DNA from 3 places in the Massilia phyllosphaerae genome. Region 1 is predicted to be linked to each of the others. Evidence: predicted binding sites of a transcription regulator. Region 1 holds the regulator's gene; each other region holds the start of a gene.

Region 1 (8,674 bases):
AGAAGTTCGGCGACCTGATCCGCGTGAAAGTCGGCCCGCTCAGCAAGGACGAGGCGGCCAGCGTGCGCGCCAAGCTGAACAAGCTGGGCCTGTGATCGCGATCCTTTATCCACGCGCGTCGCTCCCCCTCGCCATGAATGTTCAATATCCCGCCAGCGCGCCGTGACGATTTTCGACTACCTGGTCCTGTTCATCCTGGTTGCATCGGTCGTCATCAGCACGCTGCGCGGCCTGGTCAAGGAAATCCTGTCGCTGGTCGGCTGGGTTGCCGCCTTCGTCGTGGCGAATGCCTTCGGCGCCAAACTGGCACCCATGCTACCATCCGTGTTTCCGGGCGAGACAGTGAGACTGATCGTTGCCTTCATCGCATTATTTCTGGGTGTCCGTGTGCTGATGGGTTTGTTGTCGCTGGCGCTCGGCGCCCTGATCGACGCCACCGGCCTGACGCTCGCGGACCGCGGGCTCGGCGGTTTATTCGGACTCGGCCGCGGCATGGTCATCGTGCTGGCCGGGGTCATATTGTGCGGGATGACATCCATCCCCCAACAGGCTTTCTGGAAAGATGCGCTGCTGTCGCCGATGGCGGAAGCGGGAGCGCGGACCATCAAGCCTTTCTTGCCTGCTGCCCTGGCGCAGCATGTTCAGTTTTGATTTCTTCACTTAGCTGTCAGTTTTAGGAGCGCACCATGTGTGGCATCGTCGGCGTCGTCTCGCAAGCCCCCGTCAACCAGCTGTTGTATGACGCATTGCTGCTGTTGCAGCACCGCGGCCAGGATGCGGCAGGCATCGCAACCAATCACAGCAGCATGTTCTCGATGTACAAGGCCAACGGCCTCGTGCGCGACGTGTTCCGCACACGTAACATGCGTTCGCTGCAAGGCAATTCCGGCATCGGCCACTGCCGCTATCCGACCGCCGGTTCGTCCAGCGAAGAGGAAGCACAGCCGTTCTACGTCAATGCGCCGTTCGGCATCACGCTGGCGCACAACGGCAACCTGACCAACCAGGCGCACTTGAAAGACGAGTTGTTCCGCAACGACCGCCGCCACATCAACACCGATTCCGACTCGGAAGTGCTGCTCAACGTGCTGGCCCACGAAGTCCAGCAGGCCGCCAACGGCTACTCGCTCGACCAGGAAGCCGTGTTCAAGGCGGTCGCCATGGTGCACAAGCGCGTGCGCGGCGCCTACGCCGTGATCGCCCAGATCGCCGGTCACGGCCTGCTGGCCTTCCGCGACCCGTTTGGCATCCGTCCGCTGTGCATCGGCGTCAACGAGACCGAGCACGGCCCGGAATACCTGGTCGCCAGCGAATCGGTGGCCCTGGAAGGCCTCGGTTTCCGCTTCATGCGCGACATCGCCCCGGGCGAAGCCGTCTGGATCGACAACGACAGCAACATGCATGCGCGCCAGTGCGCCCAGAACCCGTCGCTGAATCCGTGCGCCTTCGAATACGTGTACCTGGCGCGCCCGGACTCGGTGATCGACGGCGCCTCGGTGTATGCCACCCGCCTGAAAATGGGCGAATACCTGGCCGATAAGATCCGCCAGGAGATCCCGGTCGAGGACATCGATGTCGTGATGCCGATCCCGGATTCCTCGCGCCCGGCCGCGATCCAGCTGGCGCTGAAGCTCGGCGTCGAATACCGCGAAGGCTTCATCAAGAACCGCTACATCGGCCGTACCTTCATCATGCCGGGTCAGGGCATGCGCAAGAAATCGGTGCGCCAGAAGCTGAACGCGATCGCCTCGGAATTCAAGGACAAGAACGTGCTGCTGGTCGACGACTCGATCGTGCGCGGCACCACCAGCCGCGAGATCGTGCAGATGGCGCGCGAAGCCGGCGCCCGCAAGGTGTTCTTCGCCTCGGCCGCGCCGCCGGTGCTGTACCCGAACGTGTACGGCATCGACATGCCGACCCGCGACGAACTGATCGCCCACGGCCGCACGGTGGAAGAGGTGTGCCGCGAGATCACCGCCGACCGCCTGGTCTACCAGGATATCGAGGCGCTGAAGAAGTCGATCATGGACGTCAATCCGGCGCTGACCAGCGTGGAAGCCTCGTGCTTCGACGGCGTCTACATCACCGGCGACATCACGCCGGAGTACCTGGACCGGCTGGAGAACCACCGCCACAAGTCGTCCGGCAAGTCGTCGGACGACCTGGTGCGGACCCAGTTGAACCTGAATCCTGCGGTCGCGGCAGAATAAAGTAAGATCATCGGGCGCCACGGGCGCCCGTTTTCATTTGCAAGCATCGAAACTTCAAGAACGACCATGAGCGACAAGACTCCCTACGGCTTCACCACCACCATTCTCCACAACGACCGCCGCAAGCCGATCGAGCAGAACTCCCTGCACAAGCCGATCCATACCTCGGTCGCCTTCGGCTACACCGATGCGCGCCAGCTGGCTTCGGTCTTCCAGGGCAAGGAGCCGGGCTTCCGCTACGGCCGCCAGGGCAACCCGACCGTGTCGGCGCTGGAAGACAAGATCACGCAGATGGAAGACGGCGTCGCCACCCTGTGCTTCGGCACTGGCATGGCGGCGATCGGCGCCCTGGCCCAGGCGCTGCTGAAGGATGGCGACCATGTGGTGTCGTCCTCCTTCCTGTTCGGCAACACCAACAGCCTGTGGAACACCGTGGCGGGGCAGGGCACCGAGTTGTCTTTCGTGGACGCCACCGACGTCGCCAACGTCGAAGCCGCACTCCAGGAAAACACCCGCCTGGTATTCGTCGAGACCATCGCCAACCCGCGCACCCAGGTGGCCGACCTGGCCCGCATCGGCGAGCTGTGCCGCCAGCGCGGCATCTTGTATGTGGTCGACAACACCATGACCACGCCCTACCTGTTCCGTCCGAAGGCGGTCGGTGCCGGCCTGGTGGTGAATTCGCTGACCAAGTCGATCGGCGGCCACGGCATGGCGCTGGGCGGCGCCCTGACCGACACCGGCGTCTACGACTGGAGCGCCTACCCGAACATCGCCCCCAACTTCCGCAAGCTGGCCCCGCAGGCCCAGGGCATGGCCCAGCTGCGCGCCAAGTCGCTGCGCGACTTCGGCGCCTCGCTGGCGCCGGAAGCGGCGCACCACATCGCGGTCGGCGCCGAGACCCTGGCGCTGCGCATGGAGCGCACCTGCGGCAACGCGCTGGCGCTGGCGACCATGCTGGAAGCGGACGAGCGGGTCGCCGCCGTGCATTACCCGGGCCTGGCATCGCATCCGCAGCATGCGCGGACGAGCGAGTTGTTCCGCGCCTCGGGTTCGCTGTTCTCGTTCGAGCTGAAGGACGGCATCGACTGCTTCGACTACCTGAACCGCCTGCGCGTGGCGATCCCGGCAAGCAACCTGGGCGATACCCGCACGCTGGTGATTCCCGTGGCGCACACGATCTTCTTCGAGATGGGTGCGGAGCGCCGCGCCAGCATGGGCATCGCCGAGTCGCTGATCCGGGTATCGGTCGGCATCGAGGACACCGATGACCTGTTGCGCGATTTCGGCGACGCCTTGAACGGCTGAGCCGGTAAATTCCGGTAAATACCCCCTATGCCGCCGCGCTCTCCAGTTGAGCCGGCGGCACACTGGCGTTATGATCGTACATTGCTTTCCATTACGATCACGCCTGTCATGAAAACTCTCCTGTTTTGCGCTGCCTTGATGTGCAGTACCGCCGTCATAGCGGACGAGCTCGCCGACGCCGACGCCCTGTTCGCCAAGAAAGCCTATCCGCAGGCGCTGCAGAAGTACACCAAGCTGGCGAATGCCGGCAACGTGATGGCCCAGCAGCACCTGGGCGAGATGTATTTCTATGGCGAGGCGGGTCTCGAGGACATGGACAAGGCCGCCGAATGGTTCCGCAAGGCCGCGGCCAAGGGCAATGCGGTGGCGATCGCCACGCTCGAGCTGATGAAGCAGCGCGAGGCGCGCCGCGCCGACATCGATTACTGGATCGTCAAATACGATGGTTCCGACCTGCGCAGCGGCGACTACCGCTGTCCGGCGCCGCGCTTCCCGGCCATGTCCAAGGTCAACGACGACATCGACCGCTACAGCGCCAGGATGAAGGACTGGGAAACCTGCCACAACCGCTTCGTGAAATACCTGAACGCGTCGATGCCGCTGACCAAGCGCATCCCCGAAGACGTAAGCAAGCTGATGACGGCGAGCGAAACGGAAAAGGCGACCGCGCACCTGGACGAGGTCGGCAAGCGAGTGGCGGAAGACACCCAGGTCGGCGGCAAGCTGGTGGTGGCCGATTTCACGGCCTGGCGCAATGCCACCGAGGCGTACGTGAGCGAGCACAACGAGATGGTCAAGAACGCGCCGCCGCCGGAGCCGGCGGAGAATCGCTAGCCCAACAGAGCAAGGGTGCAGAGCAGGGGGCAGAGCCTGGTGTCGGTTTTGAGGGGCTCTGACCCCGGTGTTCAGCCACCAGCAAAAGAAAACGGCCTGCAAAAATGCAGGCCGTTTTATTTGCGGCTTCGGTCGAGGTTGCAGCTGAAACCGGGGGGGCAGAGCCCCAACAGAAACCGGGCTCTGATCCCTTAGTGCCAGGAACGCATCAAGCCAACCGCCAGCCCTTCGAGCGCGAACTCGTCGGTCTGCGGATCGACCGTGATCACCGAGAAGTCCGGGTTTTCCGGCAGCAGTTCGATGACGGTGCCGTTCTTGCGGTAGCGCTTGACGGTGACTTCTTCGCCGATGCGGGCGACCACGATCTGGCCGTTCTTGGCGCTGTCGACCTTCTTGACGGCCAGGATGTCGCCGTCGCAGATGCCGGCGTCGCGCATCGACCAGCCCTTGACCTTCAGCAGGAAGTCGGGCTTGGCCGAGAACATGGCCGGGTCGACCGCGTAATTGGCCTCGACGTGTTCCTGGGCCAGGATCGGCGAACCGGCGGCGACGCGGCCGACCAGCGGCAGCGACATCAGCAGGGCTGCCGGCACGTGCGGCATGGCGGCCGGCTCGGGCGTGGCCGGCGTGGTGGCGCCGAGCAGGCGGATGCCGCGCGAGGTGCCGGGAGAAATTTCGATCGCGCCCTTGCGCGCCAGGGCTTGCAGGTGTTCCTCGGCGGCGTTGGCCGAGCGGAAGCCAAGCTCTTGCGCGATTTCGGCGCGGGTCGGCGGGAAGCCGGTGTTGTCGATGGCTTCCTTGATCAGGTTAAGGATCTGTTCTTGCCTTGCAGTGAGCTTAAGCATGGGGTCAGTGAATCGTGGGTGCTGGGACAGACTGTATTTTTGTACAGTATTGCGCTGCACGCAAGGGGATTCGTGGATTTCGGCGATTTTTTTGTCACAAACCAGTGCATCACAAACCGATTGAGCGCTTGACGTTTTTCCGGTTATAATGTTGGGCTTTCCCTTCCCACACTCGTCTTGACGCCGAGGTGGGCATCTGTTTAACGTCCTCAAGGAGTAATGCATGCGTCATTATGAAATCGTGTTTATCGTCCACCCGGACCAAAGCGAGCAGGTCCCGGCGATGATCGAACGCTACAAGACCACGGTCACCTCGCGCGGCGGCAACATCCACCGCGTCGAAGATTGGGGCCGTCGTCAAATGGCATACCAGATCCAGAAACTGCCGAAGGCACACTACATCTGCATGAACATCGAGTGCGACAACGAGACCCTGGTCGAGCTGGAAACCGCATTCAAGTTCAACGATGCCGTGCTGCGTCACCTGACCGTGAAGATGAAGAAGGCTGAAACCGCGCCGTCGCCGATGATGAAGTCGGTCCAGCGCGAAGACGCAGCCAAGAGCCACCGCGCAGAGCAGGCAGCCGCTCCGGCCGCTGCAGCCTAAGCCACTGGCTTACGCGAACGGGTAGTGAACGAGCTGTCGCTGGTTGCCAGCATCCTCGAGCGCGATACCCTGCGTTACACCCCGGCCGGCATCCCGATCGTCGGCGCGACCTTGCAGCACCAGTCGCAGCAGACGGAAGCGGGGATTGCCAGGCAGGTCGAGTTCGAGATGACCGCGGTCGCCGCGGGTGAAATCTCGGGACGATTCGCCAACGCCGAACTGGGCGCAGTGCATCGCTTCACAGGATTTCTCGCCAGGAAGAGCCGTCACAGTAAAGCCCTGGTGTTTCACATCATTGATTTCAGTGCCGCCGAATAGTCGATCGACTAGCGAGCACGTTTTTAGATACAGGAGCCTCAAATGGCATTCGGTAAAAAGTTCGACAAAAACAAAGCCAAAGAAAAACTGAAGCGCAAACAGCAGAACCCGCTGTTCAAGCGCAAGAAGTTCTGCCGCTTCACCGCTGCAGGCGTGGAACAGGTTGACTACAAAGACGTCGACACCCTGAAGGATTTCGTCCAGGAAAACGGCAAGATCATGCCGGCTCGCCTGACCGGTACCAAGGCGCACTACCAGCGTCAAGTTGACACCGCGATCAAGCGCGCACGTTACCTGGCCCTGCTGCCGTACACCGACCTGCACAACGCTTAAGTCGCTACGGCAACGAGCACAAGTAAATACTGGAGAATAATATGCAAGTTATCCTGCTGGAAAAAGTCGTCAACGTCGGCAACCTGGGCGACGTCGTCAAGGTCAAGGACGGTTACGCACGTAACTTCCTGATCCCGCAAAAAATGGCCCGCCGTGCGACCACCTCGGCTGTCGCCGAGTTCGAAGTCAAGCGCGCCGAGCTGGAAAAAGCCGCTGCTGAAAAGCTGTCCGCTTCGCAAGCCCAAGGCGAAAAGCTGAACGGCATGACCGTCACCATCGCCCAGAAAGCCGGCGTCGACGGCCGTCTGTTCGGTTCCGTGACCAACTTCGACATCGCCGAAGCCCTGACCAAGCAAGGTTTCGCAGTCGAAAAAGCACAGGTTCGTCTGCCGACCGGTCCGCTGAAGACCACCGGCGAGCACCCGGTTGCTGTCGCTCTGCACACCGACGTGGTGGTCGACGTGACCATCGCCGTCGTGGGCGAAGCTGCATAATCGTTCTGTTGCAAGAATGAGAAAAAGCCGGGTTATCCCGGCTTTTTTTTTGTTCTTTTTACTAGAGGAAACTCACCAATCATTTCAGCGGTCGGTGGCAAACAGGTATAATGCCGCCCATGAATACCCCAGCAGACCCGCAAATCGAGTCGCTCCGCATTCCCCCGCATTCGATTGAAGCAGAACAGTCCGTGATCGGCGGCCTCCTGCGCGATAACGCGGCGTGGGACCGCATTGCCGACTTCATGCATGCGGAGGATTTCTACCGCTACGACCACCGGATCATCTTCGAACAGATGGTCCGCCTGATCAATTCCGGCAAACCCGCCGACGTGATCACCGTCTACGAATCGCTCGTCCAGCTCGGCAAGGCCGAGGACGTGGGCGGCCTGCAATACCTGAACGCGATGGCGCAAAATACGCCATCCGCTGCCAACATCCGCCGTTACGCCGAGATCGTGCGCGACCGCGGCGTGCTGCGCCAACTCATCACCGTGGCCGACGAAGTGTCGGGCAAGGCCTTCAATCCGCAGGGTGCCGAGGTCAAGCAGATCCTCGACGAAGCCGAATCACGCATTTTCGCGATTGCCGAGCAGGGCGCCCGCGGCGCCCAGGGCTGGCTGCCGGTGCAGCCGCTGCTGACCCAGGTGGTCGAGCGCATCGACGAACTCTACAGCCGCGAAAACCAGGGCGAGATCACCGGCGTGCCGACCGGCTTCATCGACCTCGACAAGATGACCTCCGGCCTGCAGCCGGGCGACCTGGTCATCGTGGCCGGCCGTCCGTCGATGGGCAAGACCGCGTTCTCGGTCAACATCGGCGAAGCCGTCGCGATCGAAGCCGGCCTGCCGGTGGCGATCTTCTCGATGGAGATGGGCGGCGCCCAGCTGGCGATGCGTATGCTCGGTTCGGTCGGCCAGCTCGACCAGCACCGCCTGCGTACCGGCAAGCTGAACGACGAAGACTGGCCGCGCCTGACGCATGCGATCCAGAAGATGAACGACGCCCAGGTCTTCATCGACGAGACGCCGGCGCTGAACCCGATCGAGATGCGCGCGCGTGCGCGCCGCCTGGCACGCCAGTGCGGCAAGCTCGGCCTGATCATCGTCGACTACCTGCAGCTGATGCAGGGCTCCAAGCCGGGCGACAACCGCGCTTCCGAGATTTCGGAAATCTCGCGTAGCCTGAAGGGCCTGGCCAAAGAACTCGGTTGCCCGGTGATCGCGCTGTCGCAGCTGAACCGCTCGCTGGAACAACGCCCGAACAAGCGTCCCGTCATGTCCGACCTGCGCGAATCGGGCGCTATCGAACAGGACGCCGACGTTATCATCTTCCTGTATCGTGACGAGGTCTACAACCCGGACTCGCCGGATAAAGGCACCGCCGAGATCATCATCGGCAAGCAGCGTAACGGTCCGATCGGGGCAATCCGCCTGACCTGGATGGGTATGTATACCAAGTTCGGCAATTACAGCGGCAATCTCAGTGTTTACCAGGGCGATTAACCGGGTAAGCAAGCGCCAATAACAATAGAAATAAAATAGATGCGGTGCGTGGTTTCCTCCCGGCGCGAGCTGGGCGGGAACCTTGCGCCGTGTCCCTCAAGAAGTCCCAAGAGATCTACCAACGGAGAATTACATGTTTGGACGCCTGATGCCCACGGAGGGCAAATTTTTTGACCTGTTCAACCAGCACGCCGCCTTGTGCGTAAAGGGTGCGCAGGAA
Region 2 (8,674 bases), on a different contig from region 1:
CGGGTCGCGCTGACCTTGACCTTGCCTAGCGCGCCGCCCTCGGCCATCGTCGCCAGCACGGCATCGGCGATCTCGGGCAGCAGCGTGCCGTTCAGGATGGTATCGACGTTGCGCGCGCCGGAATCGACTTCGGTGCAGCGCCCCAGCACCGCCGCCACCAGCGCATCGTCGTAGTGGAACTGGGCGTTGTGGTTGGCCGACACGCGCGCCTTGATGCGGTCGAGTTTCAGGCGAATGATATTGGACAGCACCTCGTCGTCGATCGGGTAGAACGGCACCACGGTCAGGCGGCCGAGGAAGGCCGGCTTGAAGTGCTTCATCAGGGCCGGTCGGATCAGTTCCGCCAGTTGCTCCGGCGTCGGACGCTCGCTGGCGGGCTTGTTCAGGCAGGCCTGCATGATCTGGCTGGAAGCGGCGTTCGAGGTCAGGATGATGATGGTGTTGCGGAAGTCGATCTGGCGCCCTTCGGCATCGTCCAGCACGCCCTTGTCGAACACCTGGAATATCAGCATCCGTTTCTCCGGTTTGTTTCTAATTAGAAGCAACCTGCAAATCTTAGGAGTAACACGGTGCGCCCTACAGATGAAAATCAAACCGGCTCCAGGCGTCCCAACCTGATGTCGTCATCGCGCCGCAGCGGCGCCGAGATCAATATCCTGGCCATGCTCGACGGCCAGGCGCGCAAGCCGGGACCGTTTGCCCGGCTGCCGCGGGCGGCCTGGTATGGCAGCGGCGGCGTGCTGGCCTGCGCCCTGGTCGGCGCGGTGGCGTGGCTGGTGCACGACCAGTCCGGCAGCGGCTTCGAAGGCCGGGTGCCGGCCGGGCCGCCCGTGGTGCCCCTCGAAATCGTGTCCGAGACGGTGCCGAACCCGGCATTGCAGGTGGATCCACCGCGCACGCATGGCGCCACCGTGGTCGACGTCGTCGCGGCTGCCGATGCGGCTGCCGATGCGGCATCGGTGGTACAGCCGGCGCCGTCCGGCGCCCGTGTGCTGGACGATGCGCGGCAGGAAGCACAGTTGCTGGCGGCCGTCACGCCGGCGTCTGCGCCGCCGCAAGCAGCCGTGCCCGTGCGCCCCGACATGCCGGCCGTGGTCGCGGTCAGCGCGGCGGTCACGCGGCCGGCTCACCACGCGCCGCACCGGGTGCCGCCGAAGGCCGCGCCATCCGCACGCAGTGTCCTTGCCGAGGCCCGCCAGCCGGCATCCACGCATGTCCGCCGCGCCGCGCCCACGGCGCAGAAAGCCAAGCCTGCATCGGCCGCGGTCGACACCGACGTTGCCCTGATCTCGGCCATCATCCAGCACGTCAACCAGCGCGGCGAGGTGAAGGATGGTGCCGCGAAGATGCCAAATCGGCCATAAAGCAACGCTAACCCAGCCATAAAAACCACGAACGTGGCGCAAAAGCGGCAAAAAGGCTGGGTGAGATGAAGTCTCGCCGCTATACTGTACAAGTGTACAGTTGGCGGCGGCGATGATCAGGGTTCTGGAAAACGAGTTTTATTACCTGGATAACTTCCAGCGCGTGCTGGACTGGATCGCCGAGCGCTATGCCGACCTGCTCGACAGCGACGAGCAGGACTTCATCGCCCGCTTTCCCGCCCTGCCGCAGGCGGCGCGCGCCCTGTTCGTGCGCATGGTGATGCGCAAGGGCCACCTGTTCCGCGCCAGCAAACTCAATTACGCCGAAATCGGCTGTCCGCTCGAGGCGGCGCAGGCGCTGCTGCCGACTGGCTGGATCGCGCGCGATCCGGTGGTGTCGCTCGACGAGGTGTTCGACCTGCTGTCCAAGCCCGAGATCGCCCAGGCCTTCACGCTGCCGCCACAGCAGCGCCAGGCCCGCAAGAGCGAGCAGCTGGAAGCGCTGCGCGCCGATTGCGGCGAGAACCGCGCTTTCTCAAACTGGTTCGCAGGCTGCCAGGACACCGTGTTCTCGATCCTGCTGAAACCGCTGTGCGACCGCCTGCGCCTGCTCTTCTTCGGCAACCTGAGCCAGGATTGGACCGAATTCGTGCTGTCCGACCTCGGCCTGTTCCGCTATGAACAGGTCGAGTTCTCACCGGCCTCGCGCGGTTTCCGCAGCCGCGCCGACATCGACCATTACCTGCTGCTGCACGCCTGCAAGGAGCGCTACTACGCCGAAGAACCGGCGCTCGAGGTGCTGCAGGCGGTGCGCGCGCTGCCGCCGCACGCGTTCGACAACGACTGGCTCGACAGCCGGCGCGAACGCCTGCTGTTCCAGCTCGGCCAGCAGTTGGAGAAGGAGAAGGACTGGGAGCAGGCGCACGGCGTGTATGCGGAGTGCCGCTTCCCCGGCGCCCGCGGGCGCGCGATCCGGGTGCTGGAAAAGCACGAGAAGTTCGACCAGGCATATGCCCTGTTCGAGATCGCCAGCGCCGCGCCGGAAAACGAAGCCGAACGCCAGCACCTGCTGCGCATCGGCCCGCGCCTGGCGCGCAAGCTCGGCCACCCGGCCACCAGGTCGCGCCGTGCGCCCCCGCCCAGCCGCCTCGACCTAAACCTGCCCCGCCCCGGCGGCGACTGGCGCGTCGAGGGCGTGGTGCTGGCGCACCTGCACACCGAGCAGGCGCCCGTGTTCTACGTCGAGAACACGCTGGCGAATACCCTGTTCGGCCTGCTGTGCTGGCCGGCGATCTTCGCCGCCATCCCGGGCGCTTTTTTCCACCCATTCCACCGCGGTCCGGCGGACCTGTACAGCGCCGACTTCCAGCGCCGCCGCAAGGCCGAATTCGACGCCTGCCTGGCGCGCCTGGACGACGGCAGCTACCGCGCCGCCATGCGCGCGACCTGGGAGCAAAAGGCCGGACTGCAGTCGCCCTTCGTGTCCTGGGACTACCTGGGCTGGGACCTCATCGCGCTGGCGCTCGACTGCATCCCGGCCGCGCACCTGAAGCTGTGGTGCGAGCGCATCCTGCATGACGTGCGCGACAACCGCACCGGCTTCCCCGACCTGATCCAGTTCCGCCCGGGGGAATCCGACCCGAACCGGCGCTACGACATGATCGAAGTGAAGGGCCCGGGCGACCGCCTGCAGGACAACCAGCTGCGCTGGATCGAGTACTGCGCCGCGCACGGCATGCCGCTCACCGTCTGCTACCTGCAGTGGGCGCAGCAGGACATCCTCGACACCCAGCTTGACGCCGCATGAGCAGCGCCACCGCAGGGACCTACACGGTGGCGGTGCGCGCCATGTGCGAATTCACCGCCAAGCAGGGCGACCTCGACCTGCGCTTCACGCCCTCACCCACCGCCCAGGAAGGCATCCAGGGCCACGCCGTGGTAGCGGCGCGGCGCGACGGCAACTACAAGGCCGAGGTGACCCTCGAGGGCGACTTCGGCCCGCTGCACGTGCGCGGCCGCGCCGACGGCTACGACCCCGACCAGAACCTGATCGAAGAAGTGAAGACCTTCCGCGGCCGCTTCGACAGCATCCCCGACAACCATCGCCACCTGCACTGGGCCCAGCTGCGCGTCTACGGCCACCTGATGTGCCGGCAGCTCGGCATGGACAGCGTCAACCTGGCCCTGGTCTACTTCGACATCGGCACCCAGCAGGAAACCGTGCTGCGCGAAAGCCGCAGCGCCAGCGAGCTGGCCGCACACTTCGAAGAGCACTGCAGCCGCTTCCTGGCCTGGGCCGAGCTGGAACTGGCGCACCGCGCGGCGCGCAACGCCGCCCTCGATGCGCTGCGCTTCCCGCATGCCGATTTCCGGCCCGGCCAGCGCCAGCTCGCCGAAGCCATCTTCCGCGCCAACGCGAGCAAGCGCAGCCTGCTGGCCCAGGCCCCGACCGGCATCGGCAAGACCGTCGGCACCCTGTTCCCGGTGCTGAAGGCGGCGCCGCGCGAAGGCCTCGACAAGATCGTGTTCCTGGCCGCCAAGACGCCTGGACGCCAGTTGGCGCTCGACGCTGCCGCGACGCTCAAGGCAGGCGGCAGCATCCCCTTGCGCGTGATGGAACTGACCGCGCGCGACAAGGCCTGCGAACATCCCGACGCAGCCTGCCATGGCGAGGCCTGCCCACTGGCGAAAGGCTTCTACGACCGCCTGCCAGCGGCGCGCGCCGCCGCCGTCGCCGCGGATGTGCCAGTGCTGGACCGCGCCACCCTGCGCGAGATCGGCCTGGCCCACGACGTCTGTCCCTATTACCTGGGCAGCGAAATGGCGCGCTGGAGCGACGTCATCGTCGGCGACTACAATTACTGGTTTGACGGTGGCGCCATGCTGTATGCGTTGGCGCTGGCCAACGGCTGGAAGACCAGCGTGCTGGCCGACGAGGCACACAACCTGGTTTCGCGCGCGCGCTCGATGTACACGGCGACACTGGAACGGTCGGCGCTGCGCGCCGCACGTTCAGTGGCGCCTCCCAATCTCGTGAAACCGCTGGAAAAGATTGGGCGCGCCTGGCTCGACGCCAGCAAGGCCGCACCCTTGCCCTACCAGGTGCTGGACGGCGTCTCCGAGAAGATGCTGAATGCGCTGCAGAACGCCGCCAGCGCCATCACCGAACACCTCGCAGCCTTTCCGATGCCGCTTGACCCGGCGCTGCAGGAGTTCTACTTCAGCATGCTCCAGTTCCAGCGCCTGGCCGAATCCTTCGGCGATCACTCGATCTTCGACCTGACCCGGGTCGACGAGCGCGACACCGTCCTGTGCATCCGCAACGTGGTGCCGGCGCCCTTCCTGGCGCCGCGTTTCGGCTTCGCCCACTCGACCACGCTGTTCTCGGCCACGCTCGGCCCCTGGCATTATTTCGCCGACCTGCTCGGCATGCCGGCGGACACCGCCTGGATCGACGTCGACTCGCCCTTCCACGCGCACCAGCTGCAGGTGCACGTGGCGCGCAATATCTCGACCCGCTACCAGCACCGCAAGGCGTCGCTGGCGCCGATCGCCGGCCTGATGGCGCGCCAGTACGAGGCCAAGCCGGGCAACTACCTGGCCTTCTTCAGCAGCTTCGATTACCTGCAACAGGCCGCCGACGCGTTCGAGGCGGCGCACCCGGACGTTCCGACCTGGCACCAGTCGCGCCGCATGAGCGAACCGGACCGCGCCGCCTTCCTGGAGCGCTTCACCCCGGACGGCCGCGGCATCGGCTTCGCGGTGCTGGGCGGCTCCTTCGGCGAAGGGGTCGACCTGCCGGGCGACCGCCTGATCGGCGCCTTCGTCGCCACCCTCGGCCTGCCGCAGGTGAATCCGGTCAACGAGCAGCTGCGCGAGCGCATGCAGGCGATGTTCGGCGCCGGCTACGACTACACGTACCTGTATCCCGGCATGCAGAAGGTGGTGCAGGCCGCCGGACGCGTCATCCGCACCGAGCAGGACCGCGGCACCGTGTGGCTGATCGACGACCGCTTCGCGCGGCCGGACGTGCTCGAATTGCTGCCGCAATGGTGGGACGTCGACGTGACTACATGAGGTGACTACCGGATCAGGTCCCTGACACGCGCGTAGCCGCTGCGGCTGACCGCGATCCGGGTGCCGTCGCGCAGCACCGCGCAATGGCTGTCGCGCCCGAGCGGCTCGATGCGGACGACCGCGCCGACGTTGACGATATACGAGCGGTGCACGCGCAGGAAGGCTTGCGGGTCGAGCTGGCCCTCCAGCTCGGATAGGCGCTGGCTCTTCAGCCAGCGTTTGCCGCCGGCGCACACCGCGATGTAGTCGTCCTGGGCTTCGATGTAGTCGATGTCGGCGGCCGCCACCACGTGCACGCGCGCGCCGTCGCGGATCAGCACCCGGCTCAAGAAACCGCGCTGCTTGACCGCTTCCTGCGCGGCTTCCTGTACCACCGCCTGCAGCCCCGCCGCCTGCGGCCCCGGATCGCGCAGGCGCGTACGCGCATGCGCCAGCGCCGCATCCAGCCGCTCGCGCGCGAACGGTTTCAGCAGGTAGTCGACCGCATGCACCTCGAAGGCGCGCAGCGCGAACTCATCGTAGGCGGTGACGAACACGTAATGGGTCTTCGTCCCGGCAAGCTCGACCACCTCGAAGCCGTCCAGCTTGGGCATCCGGATGTCGAGAAACACCAGGTCCGGCGCCAGCTCGCCGATCGCTTTCACCGCCTCGAATCCGTTGGCGCACTCGCCCACGATGTCGACGTCCGGATGCGCCCCCAGGTGCTCGCGCAGCACGGCGCGTGCTAGCATTTCGTCGTCCACGATGATGACCCGCATGATTTATCCATCCTCCGATCCGGTCTCCGCGGGCAGCACCAGCTCCACGCGGAAGCATCCTTCTTCCCTGGTCCAGCGCGCGCCCGCTTCATGGCCATAGGCCGCGGCCAGGCGCCGGCGCACGTTGTCGACGCCGATGCCGGCGCCGCCGGGCGCGCCCGCCTCGCCTGCCTCGTCCGCATCGACGTCGTTGTCGATGCGGATGCGCAGCAGCGAGCCGGCACGCGCCGCCTCGATCCGCACCAGCCCCGGTTCCAGCATGCGTCCGATCCCGTGCTTCACCGCGTTCTCGGCCAGCGGCTGCAGCAGCAGCGGCGGCAGCAGGCAGGGCAAGGCATCCGCTTCGGCCTCGATCGCGACACGCAGGCGCTCGCCGAAGCGCACCTGCTCGATCGCCAGGAAGTGGCGCACCAGCGCGAGTTCCGTCTCCAGCGTGACCTTGCGGTCGGCCTGCAGGCCCAGGCTGTGGCGGAAGAACTCGGCCAGGCGCAGCGTCATGGCGCGCGCACCGGGCGGATCGAGCGCGGTCAGGGCGCTGATCGAATTCAGGCTGTTGAACAGGAAGTGCGGATCGACCTGGGTGCGCAGCATGCGCAGCTCGGCATCGCGCGCCATCAGGCGCGTCTCCAGTTCCTGGGTCTCGAGCCGGCGCACGCGCTCGGATTCCAGCACCAGGTAATTCACCGCCACCGCCAGCCCGTACAGGATCACGCCCAGTCCGAACATCGGCGCCAGCAATGGCGTTAACTGCGGTGCGCCCGCTACCAGCCCCGCCACCAGCTCACCATGCGGCTCCGCGGCCGGCTGCGCGCCCAGCGTCAGCCGCAGCGACGCCAGCAGGCTGCGCCACGCCAGGCCGATTGCGCACCACAGCGCCGCCACGCAGGCTGCGCTCAGGCCGGCGCCGGCGACGATGGCCGGCAGCGACGCCTGGCCGAGCGGATAGGCGCGGCAGACGTAATAGGCGGAATAGCCGGTGGCATACGCATACACGATGGCCAGCGGCACCGCGTACAGCAGGCTGGCGCTCCAGTCGGCGCCGCCGGCGGCGAGCATGGCCGCCAGCAGCAGGCCGAGCATCAGCCAGGCCAGCAGGTACAGCCGGGTGGAGCGCCAGGTGGCGAAAACGCCGTACACGTGAACTGCCGCGCCGTCAGTTGCGCACTTCGATGCCGCCCATGATGGCGTAGCCCCGGATCACCAGGCGCTTGCCGCCGTCGCGCGCGCTGGCGGTCTTCTCGGAAAACCCGCCCATCAGCGCGGTGCCGCTCCAGACCACGGTCCAATCCGGCGGCACCTGGATGTTGATACCGCCCCAGATCGTGAAGACGTTCAGCACGGCTTCCTTGACGATGGACGACTCGCGCAGGTCGAGGGCGCAACCGCCCAGTACCGCGGTGATCTCGCCGCCGAGGAAATCCGCGGTATTGATGCGCCGCTCGACCCCGCCCAGGATCGCCACCACGTCCACCACGTTGTCCGGCGCGACGCTGTCGACGCCATCGAGGCCGGCCGCGCGCAGCGGACGCGGGGTACGGCCCGGACCCAGCGTCCGGAACAGGATCAGGCCGCCGAGCGCGATCAGCAGCAGCGGCCACACCATCGTCCAGCTGATATATAGCACGCCCATGCGCCCCAGGATCATCAGCACGCCGACCCCGATCAGCACTGCCCCGGTATAGCTGCCGCTGCGCGGGCCGTCGCCGGCCAGCACGATCACGCCGGCGGCGATGAAGGCCAGCGGCCAGAAGCCGATCGCGTGGCGGAAGTCGAGGATGTCGAGGTTATCGAGCAGGAACAGCACGCCCATGCCCATCACCAGCAGGCCGAGAACGACCTGGTGCGAGGCGCGGCGGGTATCAGTGGCCATGGTCGTTGCCTCCCTTGTGTTCGATACGATGGTCGTACTTGCCGAACTTGCGTTCCGCCAGCGGACGGATCGCCATCGTCACGCCCGAGATGATGATGAACAGCGGCCAGCTGTTGGCGAAGGTCAGGCCGAACACGCCTTCCAGCACGGCGAACAGCCACAGGCCGATGAAGGCGGTCCACAGGCCGTTGGCGAATTCGCGCCCGCTCGGATAGCCGATGGTCTGGTTGATGCCGATGACGACCAGCAGCAGCGGCGCGTAGTGCCACAGGCTTTCGATCTCGACGATGTTCATCTGGTCGAGCAGGAAGGCCACGCCCAGTCCGACCAGCAGCAGGCCCCACAGGACCTGGCGCCGCAAGTCGTAGGAAGCTTCGTTTTTCATGTGTTCTCCAGGAGGATCGGAATGACGACAAGATACCGGAGTCGCGGCCGGGCGGGAAAGCGCTTTTCGGCGAACGGCGGCACGCGGGCGGTGAATGGCGCGGGGGCCGGCGAACGGCGCAGCGGCGCACCGGCGCACCGGCGCAACGGCAGGTCGTGTCCGGACGCAAAAAAGCCCGCCGGATTGCTCGGGCGGGCCTTGCTGGAACAGTGAAACGGCG
Region 3 (5,996 bases), on a different contig from region 1:
TGTAGCCAAGGCACACAGGTTCGACGACTGGCATCAGGTCGTCACCGAGGCTAAGCTCAACCACGTCAGCGAAACGGCGTATCGGTCTGGACTCGTTGTAGCCTACGACGTCAAAGATGCGATGGACAGCTGGGTTCCCGATGCCTCGTTCGTCGACGATTCACGTGTGTATCACTTCTGCGAGAACGATATTTTTGCCTGGTACCGTCGAGGCGACGATGAAGTAGACGGGGAAGAAAGAAACGCGATTCCGACAGACCCGACTGAGTACAGGGAAGAGTTCGAAGAATGGCTCATGAACGTTTACCTGTTTCGTTATACCGGGACGTGCTTACCGCCGACACCAGCGAAGGTTTTGCCGCTGCTACATAAACGATGCTTCTTCGGCCCGATGTTCTTCTGGTATCAAGGGAGGTTCATCGATCCATGGCGCGATTTGGCTGTCAACAACGTCCTAGACATGACTGGGAACACCGAGCCCAACATCTAGTGAGTAGCATGACAAAGGCTAGGCATCTGAGTCAGCTTCGGCGTAGGTTTTTTGCGCAAGGTCCCATTGTTGGTGTAGTGCTGCCATAGATGGCTGCTGGGCAGGATGCGCAGGTTGTAAGACCTGGCGGCCCGACAGATCACGATAAGTCGGGTCGTCAACTTCCGCGCTCACCCAAAGCCTGCGCGTCAGGGGATCGATAGCGACCAAACCCAAGTCCCATAAGGTATGTAGGTCCGCACGAAGCAACAGACCATTGCTGATCGAGTTCGTATCCGGGCCCAGATACGGTGTGATGTGTGCGGCTTCCAGTAGAGGCGTTACGGGGCAGGCCGTGATTGCACAGCGACCGCCATATGCAGCGATCAGCGCTTTCCTGAACTTCTGTTGGCCCCGCCTCTGAACGACTTGACGTAGTACGCGTGCGCGTGCGTCATCTTGCCCTGTAGGGTCGAACGGCACACCTTGCTCGGATACGATCTGCGCTACCTGCCGTTGGTACGGGCCGTATTCACCGGCGTCAGCTTCGGAGGTAAGGGAGCGAAGGTACTTCTCGTAATTGCTGAGTGCCGCTGCGTACATCCCGTTGCCGGTTGTGTTCCTATCCTTGAATTCGGGCGTTTGCCGTAGTTGCTGGGCCAGGGTAAGGAACTCTGCGAGGTCCGAGATGTTGCCGATCTGCTTCTTCGTCAGTTGATGGCCGATAGCCCAGTTAGTCAAACGCCCCTTGATGGCGCCTACGTAACTGTTAGCCGACTTTTCCGAGAGCCCTGCTGACTTCATCCATTCCGCAAAGTCCATCTTGCGCCTTCAAAAAATATTAAACAGGCAAGATAGCATCGTTTCGAATAGCGCACAGCAAATCTATAGCGCAGACAAAGAAAAAGCCGACTTAGAAAAGTCGGCTTTTGTCTTAAAAATCATGTACTTAATCTTGGCGGAGAGACGGGGATTCGAACCCCGGATAGGCTATGAACCTCTCCATTTGATTACTTATTGTAGCAATATAATCAATATCTTACGTGCACTAAAATGTACTATAGATTTTACTGAGTCGCCTCATAACCCATTGTTTTGATTGGGCTGACGTCAGTTCAATAGTACAGATTTTTGCGCCTTTTCCGCGACATGCTCAGATGCCAGTTGTGTCTGCGCAGAGTGAATGGCCGGGTGCCGTTGCGGCATCGGACGGGTGCCGGAGCCGATGGACATGGGCAAGAACAGTGTTTGATCAGTGCTGGGCCCGCGCCGCTTCACAAACCCGATGTCGAGCCCGCCGGCGGCCGGCCGCAATGCCAGGCGCAGCGGCGCGACCGAAGCATCCTGGGCCGCGGCGACCGGCCGGAACACGAAGCACAGCGTCTCGCCGGCCTGGGCCGCCAAGTGCAGGCGCCGCAGACTTTCTTGCCGTACATGCGTCTGCCACAGCAACAGCGCACCGCACGCCCCACTGCGCAGCACCTGCTCGGCCGCCCATAGCGTGTCGGCTGTGGTCTTCGCGCGCAGCCAGAGCGCTTGGTCTGGGGCGACGCCCATCGCCGCCAGCGCAAGCGCCTGAGGCGGGTGCGGCGGCTCGAGCATGACGATCTTGCGCTTCGCGACCTTACCCAGCGCCGGCGCCAGCAGGCGCATCTCGCCAATGCCGGGCTGCTGGGTCAGCAACTCGGTGAGCGATCCGGTCGGCCAGCCGCCGCCGGGTAGTTGATTCGACAGGGCCGTATAACCGGTCTCGACGCACTTTGTCGTCGAGCGGCCGAGTTGTGACGCGCGCCACAGCGCAGGATGGAGAGCCTCGGGATTGAGCGTAGCGGCGTGAGTGTTCATAGTGATGCATGGAAATACTGTATGTTTATACAGTATCGTTAAATTCACCTTTTGACAAGTCCGATTTGCCGGGACGTTTGCTATCCTTGTTTGATATATATCAAGACGCGACCAGCCAAGCGGGCGCAGGCTTACTTCATGAACAAGCGAATTGACAGGCTTTCGGCGGTGATTGTCGATGCCATACTCAACAATCAAGAGAGGCAGAGTACGACCGGAATGGCTCGCGCCATGGTCGAAAACGGCATACCTCTCCAGGTCGCGATTCGGGTGATCGCCCGCCCCTGGGAGCGGAGAGGCGCCTCTACGTCGCCGACGAGAGCATCTCCGGAGTAACAGTATTCCGGCAGACCTGACCGAACTCACTGTGATAGGTGATAGCCGTGCACTGCCGCTCGCTCATCCAGCCGCCGCGCGCGGCGTAGGCGTCCCTGGCCGCCAAGGTCGAATGCTGGACCACCGTCATGCCCGAGTGCTCTTTTTCCTCGAAATGGTGGCGGTGACCCGTATGCGCATACCGGCGCGTGGTCGCGCCCCATACCTTCGGGAACTGGGCGGCGAACAGCAGCGGCAGCTGGTCGTTCTTCTTCAGGTGGCCGTGGTGCCAGGCGAGCATGGTCTCGCCGTGCTGATAGACGTAGTACGGCAACTCCGAATCGATCACCTCGACCCGCGGCTCGTTCTCGTACAGTGCCTTGAACATCGCGCGCAGCCAGACCGAGCTGGCGAGATCATGGTTACCTTCACACATCAGGACGACCACCTTCTCATGCCGCTCGAGCGCAAAGCCGATCACGCGCCGCAGTATCCGGATCGCCGCCTGAACCACCTTCGGGAATCGACCGTCCTGGTCCAAGATGTGGCCCGACGTCGGCGTCTTCGCCTCGAGTCCGTCGCTGTGCAGGAAGTCACCCAGCTGCGCTACGATGCCCACGCGCGCCAGCGGGCTGGCCTTGACCATGTGTTCGAAGCAGCCGGTAAGCGTGCGCTCGGCGATCGCCAAATCCCAATCCCCGTTCGGATCGAGATTCTCACGGTTCCAGCAGAGGGCCCCGACGTGACTGTCCGTGAGCGTGTACACGCTGGCCAGTTTGTCGTTCGTCACGCGCGGCGCCCGCGCCGGCCTGGCGCGCGGCAGCTCTTCTGCCATCGCCGCGGCTGCCGCGCGCATGAACTCCTCGAGCTGAGCCGCATCGGCGCGAGTCTTCACCCACTGCAGCACCGGCTGGCCGTCCTTGTACAGCGTCGAGGTGCCTTTCAGCATCTGGCCAGGCGCCACCGGGTGCTGCAGGTCGAACTCGGGCGCGTAGCCGCGCGCGGCCGCGGCGACCTTGAGCCGTGCCAGTGATCCTTGCACCGCACTCTTGCTGACGCCCAAGGCGCGGGCCGCCGGCCGCTCGCCGCCGTGCTTGATCACGGCATCGAGGTAGATGGCCTGTTGCGGGGTTGCGTAGTCGCGCAGCTTGGGGTCGTAGGTGATCTTGCTCATGCATTTCCTTTACTTGGGCCAGGCCTGAACGGTCTTGGCATGGCGCGCAGCACAGTCGGCGTACTGCTGCAGCAGGTTGATCGCCCAGACCTGCCATACGTCGTAGTCGGGCGATTCGGGTTTCGGCACTTCCGGACACGGCGCCGCAAGCGCACTATCGAGCGGCGGCGACCTGGTTGGCGGCGTCGATGGCGGCGTCGAGGTTGCGCACCCGGACATCGTCAGGGCGGCAATCCACAGGTAGGCGAGGCGCATTGCGCAGCTCCTTGGTGAGCGCCGCAATCTTGGGCGCGAGGGTGGACTGGATGCCGGCGTACTCGGTGGCGGCCTGATGGATCGCCGCAGCGTCGGCCTGCAGCGTGCTGGCGGCGGCGGCTGCCTGGGCGGCCTGCTCCTGGGCGCGCTCGGCGCGCAGGTTCGCCACGTCGGTTCCGAGGCGCCAGCCGTTGACAGCCCAGCCGGCGCCGAAGCATAGGATCGCGGCGACTGCGCCGGCGCCGATCGTCAGCTGCAGCTTGTACGGCGCCAGGGCGGCGGCGATCACCGCAGCCCCTTGAGGCACAGCTCGCGCTCGCGCTGGCGGCGCTTAGTCAGGCCCGCCACCTCGCGGCCGCCGGCCCGGTTCCATAGCAGCAGCGCATCGCAGGCGCCGACCATGTCGCCAGCATTCGCCTTACGTGCCATGCTCGACCCGCAGAACGCCGACACACCAATGTTGAAAGCCGCGTCGACGAAGGCCACCTTCTGGCCATCCGTCAGGCGATCCATCGGCACGCACCTGGCGATACCGGCGGCGTGCCTCTCCAGGTCGCGATCGAGCTGGGCGTCGCACTCGGTCGGCGTGTAGATGCGGCCAGTCTGGGCGTTCTCAGTGGCGCCGTCGCAGTAGGTCAGGACCCCGCCGATGTCGCGGTAGGTCTTGAGCGCCCTGCCCTCTTGCACTGGCGTGAATGCCAGCAGCGCGGCCGCAGCGCCGGCTCCGACGATGGCGATTAGGCCGCGGCGTGGCGTCTTCTTGATCGGATCAGCCATGCGCCACCTCCTTCGCTTGCGCGGCCTTGCGCGCGCGCTGCGCCGAGCGCACCAGGTTGAACACGACGACCGCGAAGCCGACCACCTTGTAGACGTTCGGCGGCAGGTACTGAGCCAGGGCCGGCAAGTTATCGCTGATCGCCTGGACGATCTGGTCAGTGAACGGGAATGCGGCCAGCAGCACGGCGTTGAACCAGACGCCGGCCGACTTCAGCCAGGAATGGAGGCGCGCCATCATTTCGTCACCGTCACTTTGAAGGCCTGCCAGAACGCCAGGACCAACCAGCCGATCGCAGCCAGCGCGCCGGCGCCGACCATCTTCGTCAGCGCCTCGCGCACCAGCTTGTTGCGCAGCTCGCGCCACTCGATCACCGATTCGTGGTATCGGCGGTGACCCTCCACGTCGTCGGCCGGGAAGCCGGAGAGCAGGCGCGTAGTCGCCGCCTCGGATTTGGCAGTCTTGACGGTCAGGATGTCGATGTTGGCCATGAGTTCGAGCTGGCCGTTACGCAGCTCGTTTAGGACCTGGACGAGGGCGGGACCGCCGACGCGCGCCGCTTCTTGTTGCCATTGTTGGTTCATTGAGGCCTTTTCAGTAGGCGTAAAAAAACCCGCCGGAGCGGGTCGGGGTGGATCAGCGATATTCGGGCGGAAGCTGCGAGCGCGTCCGCTCGGCCTCATATGAGGCGCGGCAGTGCTCCGGCTGCCAGAAAAAAAGCCCATCAACGATGGGCCTCAGGATGCTGTACGGTCGGGCGGCCCGGAGGCGCCAGCAGCGAGCGCTGATCGTCTCGTCGCTGTAGCCGCCCAGGATCGCATTCGCCAGCTGGTCGAAAGCAATCGCTACTTCACGCAGTCGGCTCATTCGGCCCCCACCATCAAAGTGTATAAACCGGCCTCAAGCCGCCGGGCGAGCGCGGCCACCTCAGCACTATCGGTGGCGTGACGCACGTCTTCTTTCGCAGCCAGCCGCATGTCGCGGATGTCGTCCAGCAGCTGGTACCAGCGGTCGGCAGTGGCGATGATGTCGTCGGCCGCCTCCTGCGCCGTCATCTCGTCGCGCCACTTCGCCGCTACCCAGCCAGCCACATTGCGCGGCACGTCGTCGACCGGGTAGCCGGCCGCCTTGAAGGCGCGCGCCTGGGCTTCCGCTCGCTGGTA

What was found. The regulator LexA, encoded in region 1, represses DNA repair genes until DNA is damaged. The targets are predictions, from matches to a motif close to ACTGTATNNNNATACAGT.
Region 2: the regulator LexA is predicted to act here: its motif matches at 1,448-1,465, upstream of U1H99_RS24100 (VRR-NUC domain-containing protein).
Region 3: the regulator LexA is predicted to act here: its motif matches at 2,331-2,348, upstream of imuA (translesion DNA synthesis-associated protein ImuA).

Annotation. Positions count from the first base shown of each region.
Region 1 is NZ_JAXSQX010000001.1:1,274,466-1,283,139, forward strand. Features, by position in the region: gene U1H99_RS05630 (SPOR domain-containing protein) at 1-95, shown strand, start outside; gene U1H99_RS05635 (CvpA family protein) at 163-651, shown strand; gene purF (amidophosphoribosyltransferase) at 687-2,210, shown strand; gene U1H99_RS05645 (cystathionine gamma-synthase family protein) at 2,277-3,518, shown strand; gene U1H99_RS05650 (tetratricopeptide repeat protein) at 3,627-4,352, shown strand; gene lexA (transcriptional repressor LexA) at 4,544-5,197, opposite strand; gene rpsF (30S ribosomal protein S6) at 5,421-5,804, shown strand; gene priB (primosomal replication protein N) at 5,829-6,122, shown strand; gene rpsR (30S ribosomal protein S18) at 6,165-6,455, shown strand; gene rplI (50S ribosomal protein L9) at 6,497-6,949, shown strand; gene U1H99_RS05680 (replicative DNA helicase) at 7,069-8,454, shown strand; gene U1H99_RS05685 (DUF47 domain-containing protein) at 8,588-8,674, shown strand, end outside.
Region 2 is NZ_JAXSQX010000007.1:125,772-134,445, reverse strand. Features, by position in the region: partial or broken gene U1H99_RS24110 (AAA family ATPase) at 1-524, opposite strand, end outside; gene U1H99_RS24105 (hypothetical protein) at 618-1,364, shown strand; gene U1H99_RS24100 (VRR-NUC domain-containing protein) at 1,477-3,171, shown strand; gene U1H99_RS24095 (ATP-dependent DNA helicase) at 3,168-5,441, shown strand; gene U1H99_RS24090 (LytR/AlgR family response regulator transcription factor) at 5,447-6,199, opposite strand; gene U1H99_RS24085 (sensor histidine kinase) at 6,203-7,336, opposite strand; gene U1H99_RS24080 (LiaI-LiaF-like domain-containing protein) at 7,353-8,069, opposite strand; gene U1H99_RS24075 (LiaF transmembrane domain-containing protein) at 8,059-8,454, opposite strand.
Region 3 is NZ_JAXSQX010000004.1:19,128-25,123, forward strand. Features, by position in the region: gene U1H99_RS15880 (hypothetical protein) at 1-490, shown strand, start outside; gene U1H99_RS15885 (HNH endonuclease) at 509-1,291, opposite strand; gene imuA (translesion DNA synthesis-associated protein ImuA) at 1,580-2,314, opposite strand; gene U1H99_RS15895 (MarR family transcriptional regulator) at 2,619-3,803, opposite strand; gene lysC (Rz1-like lysis system protein LysC) at 3,813-4,058, opposite strand; gene U1H99_RS15900 (hypothetical protein) at 3,958-4,347, opposite strand; gene U1H99_RS15905 (lysozyme) at 4,344-4,835, opposite strand; gene U1H99_RS15910 (hypothetical protein) at 4,828-5,073, opposite strand; gene U1H99_RS15915 (hypothetical protein) at 5,070-5,417, opposite strand; gene U1H99_RS15920 (hypothetical protein) at 5,470-5,700, opposite strand; gene U1H99_RS15925 (hypothetical protein) at 5,697-5,996, opposite strand, start outside.